DNA from 3 places in the Paenarthrobacter sp. NPDC090522 genome. Region 2 is predicted to be linked to each of the others. Evidence: riboswitches for the same ligand, from Rfam matches in the RefSeq annotation. Region 2 holds a riboswitch; each other region holds the start of a gene.

Region 1 (3,274 bases), on a different contig from region 2:
CGCCACGAGGAACACGGCGCCCCACCAGAAGTGCTCCACGAGCCAGCCACCGAAGATCGGGCCGAGCGCGGCGCCGCCGGAGAAACCCGCAGCCCAGACGGCAATAGCAAGCCGGCGACGGTTGGGGTCGGTGAAGATGTTCCGGATCAGGGACAGGGTGGAGGGCATCAGCATGGCGCCGAAGACACCAAGTGCGGCGCGACCGGCAATCAGCCACTCCGCGGAAGGCGCGAACGCCGTGGCAGCCGAAACCGCCGCGAAGCCTGTGCTGCCGATCAGGAGCAGCCGCCGTCGTCCGATCCGGTCGCCGAAGTTGCCCATGGACACCAGCAGTGCGGCCAGTACCAGCGGGTAGGCGTCCACGATCCAGAGGAGCTGGATGCCGCCGACTTCCAGTGAGCGGGCGATTTCCGGCAGGGCGAAGGTGAGCGCGGTGTTGTCGACGGCCACCAGGAGCACCGGGAACATCAGCAGTGCCAGGGCCGTCCAGTCGCGCCACGGTGCGGTCTTGCCCGGAACCGGGCGCACGGAGGAACGGGGAGCGTGGGTTGAGGACGGCGAGAACATGACCTTTACTGTACCGTCCAGACGGTACAGTTTCAAATAGAACAAGACCACGCTTTAGGGAATGATGGATCCATGCCGCGAAAACCAATAGCCCGGGACGCCGTCCTGGACGCCTTTGAAGCACTCCTGATCGAAGTGGGGGAGCGTGCTGCCACCCTCGACGCCGTGGCCAAGCGCGCAGGCGTCTCAAAGGGCGGCTTGCTCTATCACTTCCCCAACAAGGAGTCGCTCATCAGTGCCCTCCTGGAGCGCCTGGATGACTTGGCCAAGGAAGATACCGAACAGATGCAGGCGGCGCCCGACGGCGCAGCGGCCTACTTCATCCGCTCCTCGCTCTGGGCCGGAACACCCATGGACCGGGCGTTCGTTGCGGCAACCAGGTTGGCCGAGGTGGCCCACGAGGAGACTCGCCGCCGGTTCGCGGCCATTCAACAGCGCTGGCTTGACGTCCTTGCCGACGACGTTGGCCCGGAGGTTGCCAAGGCGGTCAGCTACATGGGAGACGGCCTGTATTTCAACGCGATGTTCGAGGGCGGGCAGGAAGCCGGCGGCGCCGGGCGGGAGGCCGACGTCGAGGTCCTCCTCGCGGTCCTGGACCGCCTGCGGAAGTAGCGGACGTTCCATTTGCCGCCGCGCTGCAGGCATAGGACAATTAACAACTGTGGTGTGCCTTCCTTGGCACGCCGCCTACAACTGCATAAAGCCTTTGATCTGCGGCGGGAGAGTCCTGCAGTACGAGATGCAGGCGCCGTAGGAGCAAATCCTCCCCAGGAATCTCTCAGGCCCATGCACCGCCGCGGATAGGCAACTCTGGAAAGCAGCAGGCAGTCCGGCCGGATTGTTGTGCTCACCGACGGTGCAAGCGGGTGGCTGTGCGGACAGCATCACGCGGAAACTCTCAGGTCCAATACAGAGCGGGGAGGAACCCGAGCCACTGCGGCGTACCCAAACGCCGCCCAAGTAATGGAGTTCCTTCGTGACGGTTAGTTCAGCCTCCACCACCTTCGTCGACCGGCATATCGGTGCCCGCCGCCAGTCCGACATTGACACCATGCTCAAGTCTGTCGGTTACGACTCCGTGGATTCCCTCGTGGACACCGCGGTTCCCAACGACATCCGCCAGGACATTGCCCTGACCCTGCAGAACGCCCTTTCGGAGGTGGAGGTCCTCGCGGAACTGCGCAAGCTCGCCTCCAAGAACAAGACGGCCGTCCAGATGATCGGCCAGGGCTATTTCGACACCGTCACACCGCCGGTGATCCGCCGCAACATCCTCGAATCCCCGGCTTGGTACACCGCATACACGCCCTACCAGCCGGAAATTTCCCAAGGCCGCCTCGAAGCGCTGCTGAACTTCCAGACCATGGTCCAGGACCTCGTTGGCCTCCCGATCGCCAACGCCTCGCTGCTGGACGAAGCCACCGCCGTGGCCGAAGCCGTGCTGATGATGCGCCGCGCCAACAAGAACAAGGCGGCCCAGGATGGCAAGACCGTCCTGGACGCCGACTGCCTTCCGCAGACCATCGCGATCGTCAAGGGCCGCGCTGAAGCGCTTGGTTTTGACGTTGAGGTTGCGGACCTCGCCAACGGCCTCCCGGAAGGCGTCATCAACGGCGTCGTCCTGCAGCAGCCTGGCGTTTCGGGCCGGGTCTTTGACCACTCCGCCGCGATCGCCGAGGCCAAAGAACGGGGCGCCCTGGTCACCGTCGCTGCAGACCTTCTTTCCCTCACCCTCATCACCCCTCCGGGCGAGCAGGGTGCCGATATCGCCGTCGGCTCCGCCCAGCGCTTGGGCGTCCCGTTGTTCTTCGGCGGCCCGCACGCCGCCTACATGGCCGTTCAGAAGGGGCTCGAGCGTTCCATGCCCGGCCGCCTGGTGGGCGTTTCAAAGGACGACGCCGGTGTTCCCGCCTACCGCTTGGCGCTGCAGACCCGTGAGCAGCACATCCGCCGCGAAAAGGCCACGTCCAACATCTGCACCGCACAGGCACTCCTGGCGATCGTCGCCTCGATGTACGCGGTCTACCACGGCCCCGAAGGCCTGAAGGCGATCGCCGAGACCGCACACCACCACGCCCGCACCCTTGCCGCCTCGCTGAAGGCTGCCGGCGTCGAGGTCCTGCACGGTTCCTTCTTCGACACCATCACGGTCCGTGTCCCGGGTCGCGCTGCCTCGCTTATGGCTGCCGCTGAAGAGCGCGGCATTAACCTGCGCGGCATCGACGCTGACACGGTCGGCATTTCTGTGGACGAAACAACCACGACGGCGGTTGTCGCCGACGTCGCAGCCGTCTTCGGTGCCTCCGTGGTTGAGTCCGCTGAGGGCTTCGCGCTTGAAGCTTCCGTTGAACGCTCCAGCGAATACCTGCAGCACCCGGTGTTCAACACGCACCGCTCCGAAACCCAGCTCCTGCGCTACATCCGCAAGCTCTCCGACCGCGACCTCGCGCTGGACCGCACCATGATCCCGCTGGGTTCGTGCACCATGAAGCTCAACGCCACGGCTGAGATGGAAGCCATTTCCTGGCCGGAGTTCGCCTCCATCCACCCGTTCGCCCCGGATTCCCAGACCGCTGGCTGGCGCGAGCTGATCACCGACCTCGAGGCACAGCTGACCGAAATTACCGGTTACGACCAAGTCTCCATCCAGCCCAACGCCGGTTCCCAGGGCGAGCTGGCCGGCCTGCTCGCGATCCGCGGCTACCAC
Region 2 (3,274 bases):
GGGCTGGCTCCGTTACGCGTTCGCGTGGCTGGAGTACCAGAAGTGCCTGAGGGGCTAAGCACCCTTCAAAGCAGCAAAGGAGCCCCTCACACCCGTGAGGGGCTCCTTTGCTTTGTGGGCTAGTTGCGGACGGGTTCCGGTATCCGCTCAGCGTCCTTCTGCAGCTCGGCACGGAAGTGTTCGTACCGGGCAAGGTGGGTGGGCCGCTTGCGGAGGATGGCCCACGCAACGCCCAAGGCCAGGAACCAGACCGGAGTCACGAGCAACGCCATGAGTGTGTCAGGTTGGGTGGTCAAAGCCCAGAGGATGAACGCGAAGAACGCGAACACCACCCACACCATCGCCACGCCACCGGGCATCTTGAATTTCGAGGAGTCGTGCAGCTGCGGCCGGCGCTTCCGGAACGCCAGGTAGCTGGCCAGGATGATCGACCAGACGAACACGAAGCAGACGGCGGACACGGTGGTCACCATGTCGAACGCCTTGCCGACGTCCTGGCCGGCGTACATGAGCACGACGCCGGACAGCAACAGGACGCAGGAAAGGAACAGGGCGTTGCGGGGTACTTTGCGTCCGGACAGCGCGCTGAAGACGGCGGGCGCGTCGCCTTCCTGTGCCAGGCCATAGACCATGCGGGAAGTGGAGTAGATGCCGGAGTTGGCCGAAGACATCGCCGAGCTCAGCACCACCAGGTTGACGATGGTGGCTGCGGCACCGAGCCCCGCCAGGGAGAACATGGCAATGAAGGGGCTGTGGCCGGCGGCAAACTGGGTCCACGGCGTGACGGACATCAGGATGATGAGGGCACCAACGTAGAAGAGCAGCACGCGGATGGGGATGGAGTTGATGGCCTTGGGCAGGTTCTTCTCGGGGTCCTTGGCTTCAGCGGCCGTGGTGCCTACCAGTTCGATGCCAACGAACGCGAAGACGGCGATCTGGAAGCCGGCAACGAAGCCCATGAATTCGTTGGGGAAGAAGCCGCCGTGGAACCAGAGGTTGGTGAAGCTGGCGGGACCGGCGTCGGATTGGAAGCCGCTGAAGATCATGAAAAGACCCACGATGATGAGCGCCGCGATGGCCACGATCTTGATGAGGGCGAACCAGAATTCCGTCTCCCCAAAGGCCTTCACGGTGGCCAGGTTGAGGAGCAGGAGGATGCCGATGGTGATGAGCCCCGGAATCCAGAGGGGCAGGCCGGGCCAGAGTTCCTTGGAGTAGCCCGCAATGGCGATCACGTCCGCGATGCCGGTGATGACCCAGCAGAACCAGTAGGTCCAGCCGGTGAAGAAGCCTGCCCAGGGACCCAGGAGGTCGGCGGCGAAGTCACTGAAGGACTTGTAGTTCAGGTTGCTCAGCAGCAGTTCGCCCATGGCCCGCATGACGAAGAACAGCATGAAGCCGATGATCATATAGACGAAAATGACCGACGGTCCGGCCGCGGAAATAGTCTTGCCGGAGCCCATGAAGAGGCCCGTTCCAATGGCACCGCCAATCGCGATGAGCTGGATGTGGCGGTTGCTGAGCTGGCGTTCGAGGTGGGGTTCTTGGCTGGAATCTGTTGGCGGGCGCTGAATCGTCATGAGGAACTCCATTGTTCAGGCGGTACCTTGTGGGTACCACGATGATTCGGGTTCCTCCCCGCTCTGTCATTGACCTGAGAGTTTCCGCGCTCTGCGCGCACGCAGCACCGCTTGCACCTTCGGTGAGTCCGGGAATCCCGGACTGCTTTCCAGAGTTGCCTCGCCGCGGCGGTACAGGGTGCCTGAGAGATTCCTGGGGAGGGTTTGCTCCTACGGCGCCTGACGGGATGTACCGGCAGGACTCTCCCGCCACGGATCACTAGCGCGCACCACCTGGCCGGTGATGCAGCTCACACAGTAGCGAAGGCGTGGTGGTTCACGCAAGCGCCCCGGGTCAAACCCTGGTTCGAGCCCTGCCAAAGCCCGCGTCCGCGGCGCGCATCAGAGCTCCAGGATGCTGCGGGCGATCTCGTCGGCATCGCGCAGGGTCCGTTGCCCGCTCCTGTATGCCCTGCCCTTGGTGGGCCGTGCCTCGGCCGCGATCGCGGTTCCCCACTGCGTGGCGGACAACTGAAGGCTCAGCACGTACAGCCCCCGGGTCACTGAACCGTTCGCCGCCACCGGACGGTAAGGATGCGGTTCAACGTCCAGGCCTGTGGTCTGCACCGGAGTTCCCTCGACGCTCATCATGATCTTGGTACGGACCAAACCGTCGTCCAGCAGTTGCTCCAGGAGCGGCGAGATGTTCATGCCCACACGGTTCGCGGGCGACATCGCCTCGATCAGCGTCCGTGCCTGCGCCGGCACGTCGCGGACCCACGGCGAGAATGCGCGGAACACCTTGGCGTTCCGATCCACGCTGAACTTGGGGTCGGGTCCCACGAAACTCACGACGCCGGCACGCGCCAATGCTGCCAACTGTTCCGACCGCAGCGCCGGAGGACCGCTGGCCAACCCCTCCACGAACGATTCGAACCAGCCCCGCAACTCGGCCACCCACGATTCGTCCGTGATGCCGCCGTCGGCCACTACTGTCTTGAGGATCGCCCGGCCGGTGTGCAGGGCACCGATGGCCATCTTCACGGGGTCGGATTCGCCGAGGGCGGAGCGCCGTGCGTCGTCGTCGAGGTAGGCCGTAATGGCTTTGTCCAGCTCCTTGCGTGAGGCAAAGGTCCGGCCGGCCAAGGGTGCTGCAAGCCCCTTCAGGTTCAGCCGGCGGGAGGCCACCACGTGCTTTTCCACGAGCGCACCCACGGCGCTTTCCCAGTTGCCCGTTGCGTGGGCGTGGGGCTGCAAGGCATCCTCCAGGTCCGCGAGGAACTGCGCCGGGTCCCGGATCGCCGCTGGTTGCGATCCCGCCAGCGTGGCGTAGTAGGCCCAGAGGGCGTCGCGGTGCAGGAGCGGCCAGAGGTCGTGATCGAAGCCCGGCTGGATGCCAGCGGTCTTGAAGCGGTCCATGGCGGCCTCGGTGAGGTACCGCAGCGTGATGCTCGTGGCGTAGTAGCCGGACAGCCCGGCCTTGGCGCGGTACGGGGTGCCCCTTCGTGAGGCAGCAATGATCTTCGGCTCGCGGCCGGACGGCCGGTATTCGAGCGTACCGGTCCCCGGAGCCACGGAGTCGACGAATTTGCCCCCGCGGCCTTCCGTCAGCTGCCCCATGACGTCGAAGAAATTCAGTCCCATGCCGCGGACCAGCACCGGCTCGTTGTCCGGTACGCGTGTCCAGTCCACATCGGCCGGAGGAGCAGGCGGGA
Region 3 (3,274 bases), on a different contig from region 2:
GGCCCATACCTCAGACCTGCCGCGGCTCTGGGAATGGGTCACGGGTGGCGAACTCATGATGACCAACGGACTCTCCGTGCCGGCAGACCCGGAGGGCCAAGTGGCGCTCGCCCAGGCCCTGGTGGACGCCGGCGCCAGCGCGTTGGCCATCGGTGAGAAGATGCACGCCCCGCCCCTCACCGCGGAATTCCTTGAGGCATGCGACAGCCTGCCACTCCCGCTGATCAACATCCCGTACCCGCTGCCGTTCATTGCCATAGCAAGGTCCGTAGCGGAATCGTCGCTGCTCGAAGAGTCCCGCAGGCTCCGCCAAACGGCCCGGGTCTACGACCTCCTGCGCACCGCCGGTGCTTCCGAGGACCACTGGCAAAGCCTGGTGCTGCGCTTGGCCACGGAGCTGGACGCCGAGCTCTTCGTGGTGGATCGAAGCTGCCTCCACCCGTGGCATCCGGACGGCCAGGCCCTGCCGAACTTCCTGGTCGACGAATGGTCACCGCATCCGGGCCAGGTTTCCGTCGCGGGCAAGAACTTCCAATGGCACCGGATCCGCGGCAGGCATGTGCTGACCATGGACATTCCCACGCACGCGAATGCGCTCCTGGTGGTGCTGCCCACCAGCGAACCGCACCCCGACGCCGTCGTACTTTTGCATGCCGCAACTGTGCTGGGACTGCAGTTGGCGCGCATCGTGCTCTCGCTGGAGGGGCGACACCGGCTGGCCGGCGAGTTCCTCCTCCAAGCGCTGGACGGCCGCCTGGGGACGGCGGAAATGGAACGGCGGCTGGAGGCTTTCCAGGTGCCTGCCCAAAGTTTCGTGGTCGCCTCGATGTCAGCGGACGACGGCGACAGGCTGGCCAACGTGCACGTCGACCTGTGGCGGCACGAGACTGCGGCGGCCTCCTTGCGCAGGAACGACCGGCTGCACGTGGTGATTGCGTCGGAGGTTGCCGATGAACTCCTGAGGCACTGCGCCCCAGCTGGAACAACCATTGGGGTGAGCTCCGCGGCAGCGGTTGGGGGACTGCAGCAGGCACTCCAGGAGTCGCTCTGGGCGCTGGGTTCGGCGAAAGCAAACAAGCTCGGGTTGGCCCGATACGCGGAAGGGCCAAGCTGGCTGGGGTTGACCGGATTCGAAGAGGGAACAGCATTGGTCCAGCGACTTTTGGGCCCGGTTTTCGACTACGAACAGCGCCAGGACGGCGACCTGATGGTCACCCTGAAGACGTACTTGGACTCGCAGCGTTCCTGGCAGAAAACGGCGTCCGCGCTCTTCACGCACCGGCAAACCATCATCTACCGGATCCGGAAAATCGGTGAGCTGACAGGGCTGGACATGGGTGAAACGTCAACGTTGGCGCAGCTGTGGCTGGCGTTGCAGGTCCACGAGGCGATGCGCGGCTAGCCTCCTGGAAAACACCTGCCTTGCGCTTTTTCGCCGTGACCCGCTATGGTGTGAAGCGTGTCACTGAGGTGGCGCAAACGCTTTTGATCTGCGGCGGGAGAGTCCTGCCGGGTACATCCAGTCAGGCGCCGTAGGAGCAAATCCTCCCCAGGAATCTCTCAGGCCCATGTACCGCCGCGGCGAGGCAACTCTGGAAAGCAGTCCGGGCAACCGGGCTCACCGACGGTGCAAGTGAACTATGTGGAACCACAGTTCACGGAATCTCTCAGGTCCAATACAGAGCGGGGAGGAACCCATATTCACCATGGCGCTCAGCGGGCGCCTGAATCCTGGAGTTCCTCTTGACTGTTCAATCCTCCCCAACCGCATTCGCGGACCGGCACATTGGCGCCCGCCGCCAGGCCGATATTGACACCATGCTCAAGGCCATCGGCTACGACTCCGTCGACGGCCTGGTGGACGTCGCTGTTCCCGATTCCATTCGCCAGTCCTCACCGCTCACGCTGCAGAAGGCACTGAGCGAGGTTGAGGTCCTGGCCGAACTCCGCAAGCTGGCGTCCAAGAACAAGACCGCAGTGCAGATGATCGGCCAGGGCTACTACGACACCGTGACGCCGCCGGTGATCCGCCGCAACATCCTCGAATCCCCCGCTTGGTACACGGCCTACACGCCGTACCAGCCGGAAATTTCGCAGGGTCGCCTTGAGGCGCTTCTGAACTTCCAGACCATGGTGCAGGACCTGACCGGCCTGCCGATCGCCAACGCTTCGCTGTTGGACGAAGCCACCGCTGTGGCCGAGGCTGTGCTGCTGATGCGCCGGGCGAACAAGGACAAGTCCGCGAAGGATGGTGCGACCGTCCTGGATGCCGACCTCCTGCCGCAGACCATCGCGATCGTGAAGGGCCGCGCAGAGGCGTTGGGCTTCGAGGTTCTTGTTGCGGACCTCTCCGACGGCCTGCCCGACGGCGACATCAACGGTATCGTCCTGCAGCAGCCCGGCGTCTCGGGCCGGGTCTTCAACCACGCTCCGGTGATTGCTGCTGCCAAGGAACGCGGTGCCCTGGTCACCGTCGCGTCCGATCTGCTGGCGCTCACCCTGATCACGCCCCCGGGCGAACAAGGTGCCGATATCGCCGTCGGAACCGCCCAGCGCTTTGGCGTGCCGCTGTTCTTCGGTGGCCCGCACGCCGCGTACATGGCTGTCCGCAATGGCATGGAGCGTACGCTTCCGGGCCGCATCGTGGGTGTGTCCAAGGACAACGCCGGCGTGCCTGCCTACCGCCTCGCTTTGCAGACCCGCGAGCAGCACATCCGCCGCGAGAAGGCCACGTCCAACATCTGCACGGCCCAGGCGTTGCTCGCCATTGTCGCCTCGATGTATGCGGTCTACCACGGTCCCGAAGGGCTCAAGGCGATCGCCGAAACCGTCCACGGCCACGCCCGTGTCCTGGCTACCGCGCTGGAGAAGGCCGGGCGCGAACTCGTGGCCGGCGCCTTCTTCGACACCCTCACGGTCCGCGTCCCCGGCAAGGCCGCCAAGGTGATCGGCGCCGCCGAAGCACGCGGCATCAACCTCCGCTTCATCGATGAGGACACCGTGGGTGTCTCCGTTGATGAAACCACGACGCCGGAGGTCCTGTCCGCGGTGGCCGTCGCCTTTGGTGCCGGTCCGGTAGGGGACGCAGCAGGGTTCGAGCTGCCTTCAGATGTTGTCCGGACCTCGGATTTCCTTCAGCACCCGGTGTTCAACACGCACCGTTCCGAGACGCAGCTGTTGCGCTATATCCGCAAGCTGTCCGATCGGGACCTCGCCCTGGACCGCACCATGATCCCGTTGGGTTCGTGCACCATGAAGCTGAACGCGACGGCCG

The links. Region 2 has a riboswitch for glycine ahead of cycA (D-serine/D-alanine/glycine transporter). Riboswitches for the same ligand answer to the same signal wherever they lie in the genome.
Region 1: another riboswitch for glycine. It lies ahead of gcvP (aminomethyl-transferring glycine dehydrogenase); the one in region 2 lies ahead of cycA (D-serine/D-alanine/glycine transporter).
Region 3: another riboswitch for glycine. It lies ahead of gcvP (aminomethyl-transferring glycine dehydrogenase); the one in region 2 lies ahead of cycA (D-serine/D-alanine/glycine transporter).

Annotation. Positions count from the first base shown of each region.
Region 1 covers NZ_JBIVXL010000015.1:4,234-7,507, reverse strand. The annotation lists gene ACIQT2_RS17775 (MFS transporter) at 1-567, opposite strand, end outside; gene ACIQT2_RS17770 (TetR/AcrR family transcriptional regulator) at 640-1,179, shown strand; glycine riboswitch at 1,275-1,371, shown strand; gene gcvP (aminomethyl-transferring glycine dehydrogenase) at 1,544-3,274, shown strand, end outside.
Region 2 covers NZ_JBIVXL010000016.1:7,129-10,402, reverse strand. The annotation lists gene ACIQT2_RS18435 (ExeM/NucH family extracellular endonuclease) at 1-58, shown strand, start outside; gene cycA (D-serine/D-alanine/glycine transporter) at 120-1,580, opposite strand; glycine riboswitch at 1,740-1,839, opposite strand; gene ACIQT2_RS18425 (FAD/NAD(P)-binding protein) at 1,962-3,274, opposite strand, start outside.
Region 3 covers NZ_JBIVXL010000030.1:33,612-36,885, forward strand. The annotation lists gene ACIQT2_RS22860 (PucR family transcriptional regulator) at 1-1,402, shown strand, start outside; glycine riboswitch at 1,487-1,586, shown strand; gene gcvP (aminomethyl-transferring glycine dehydrogenase) at 1,744-3,274, shown strand, end outside.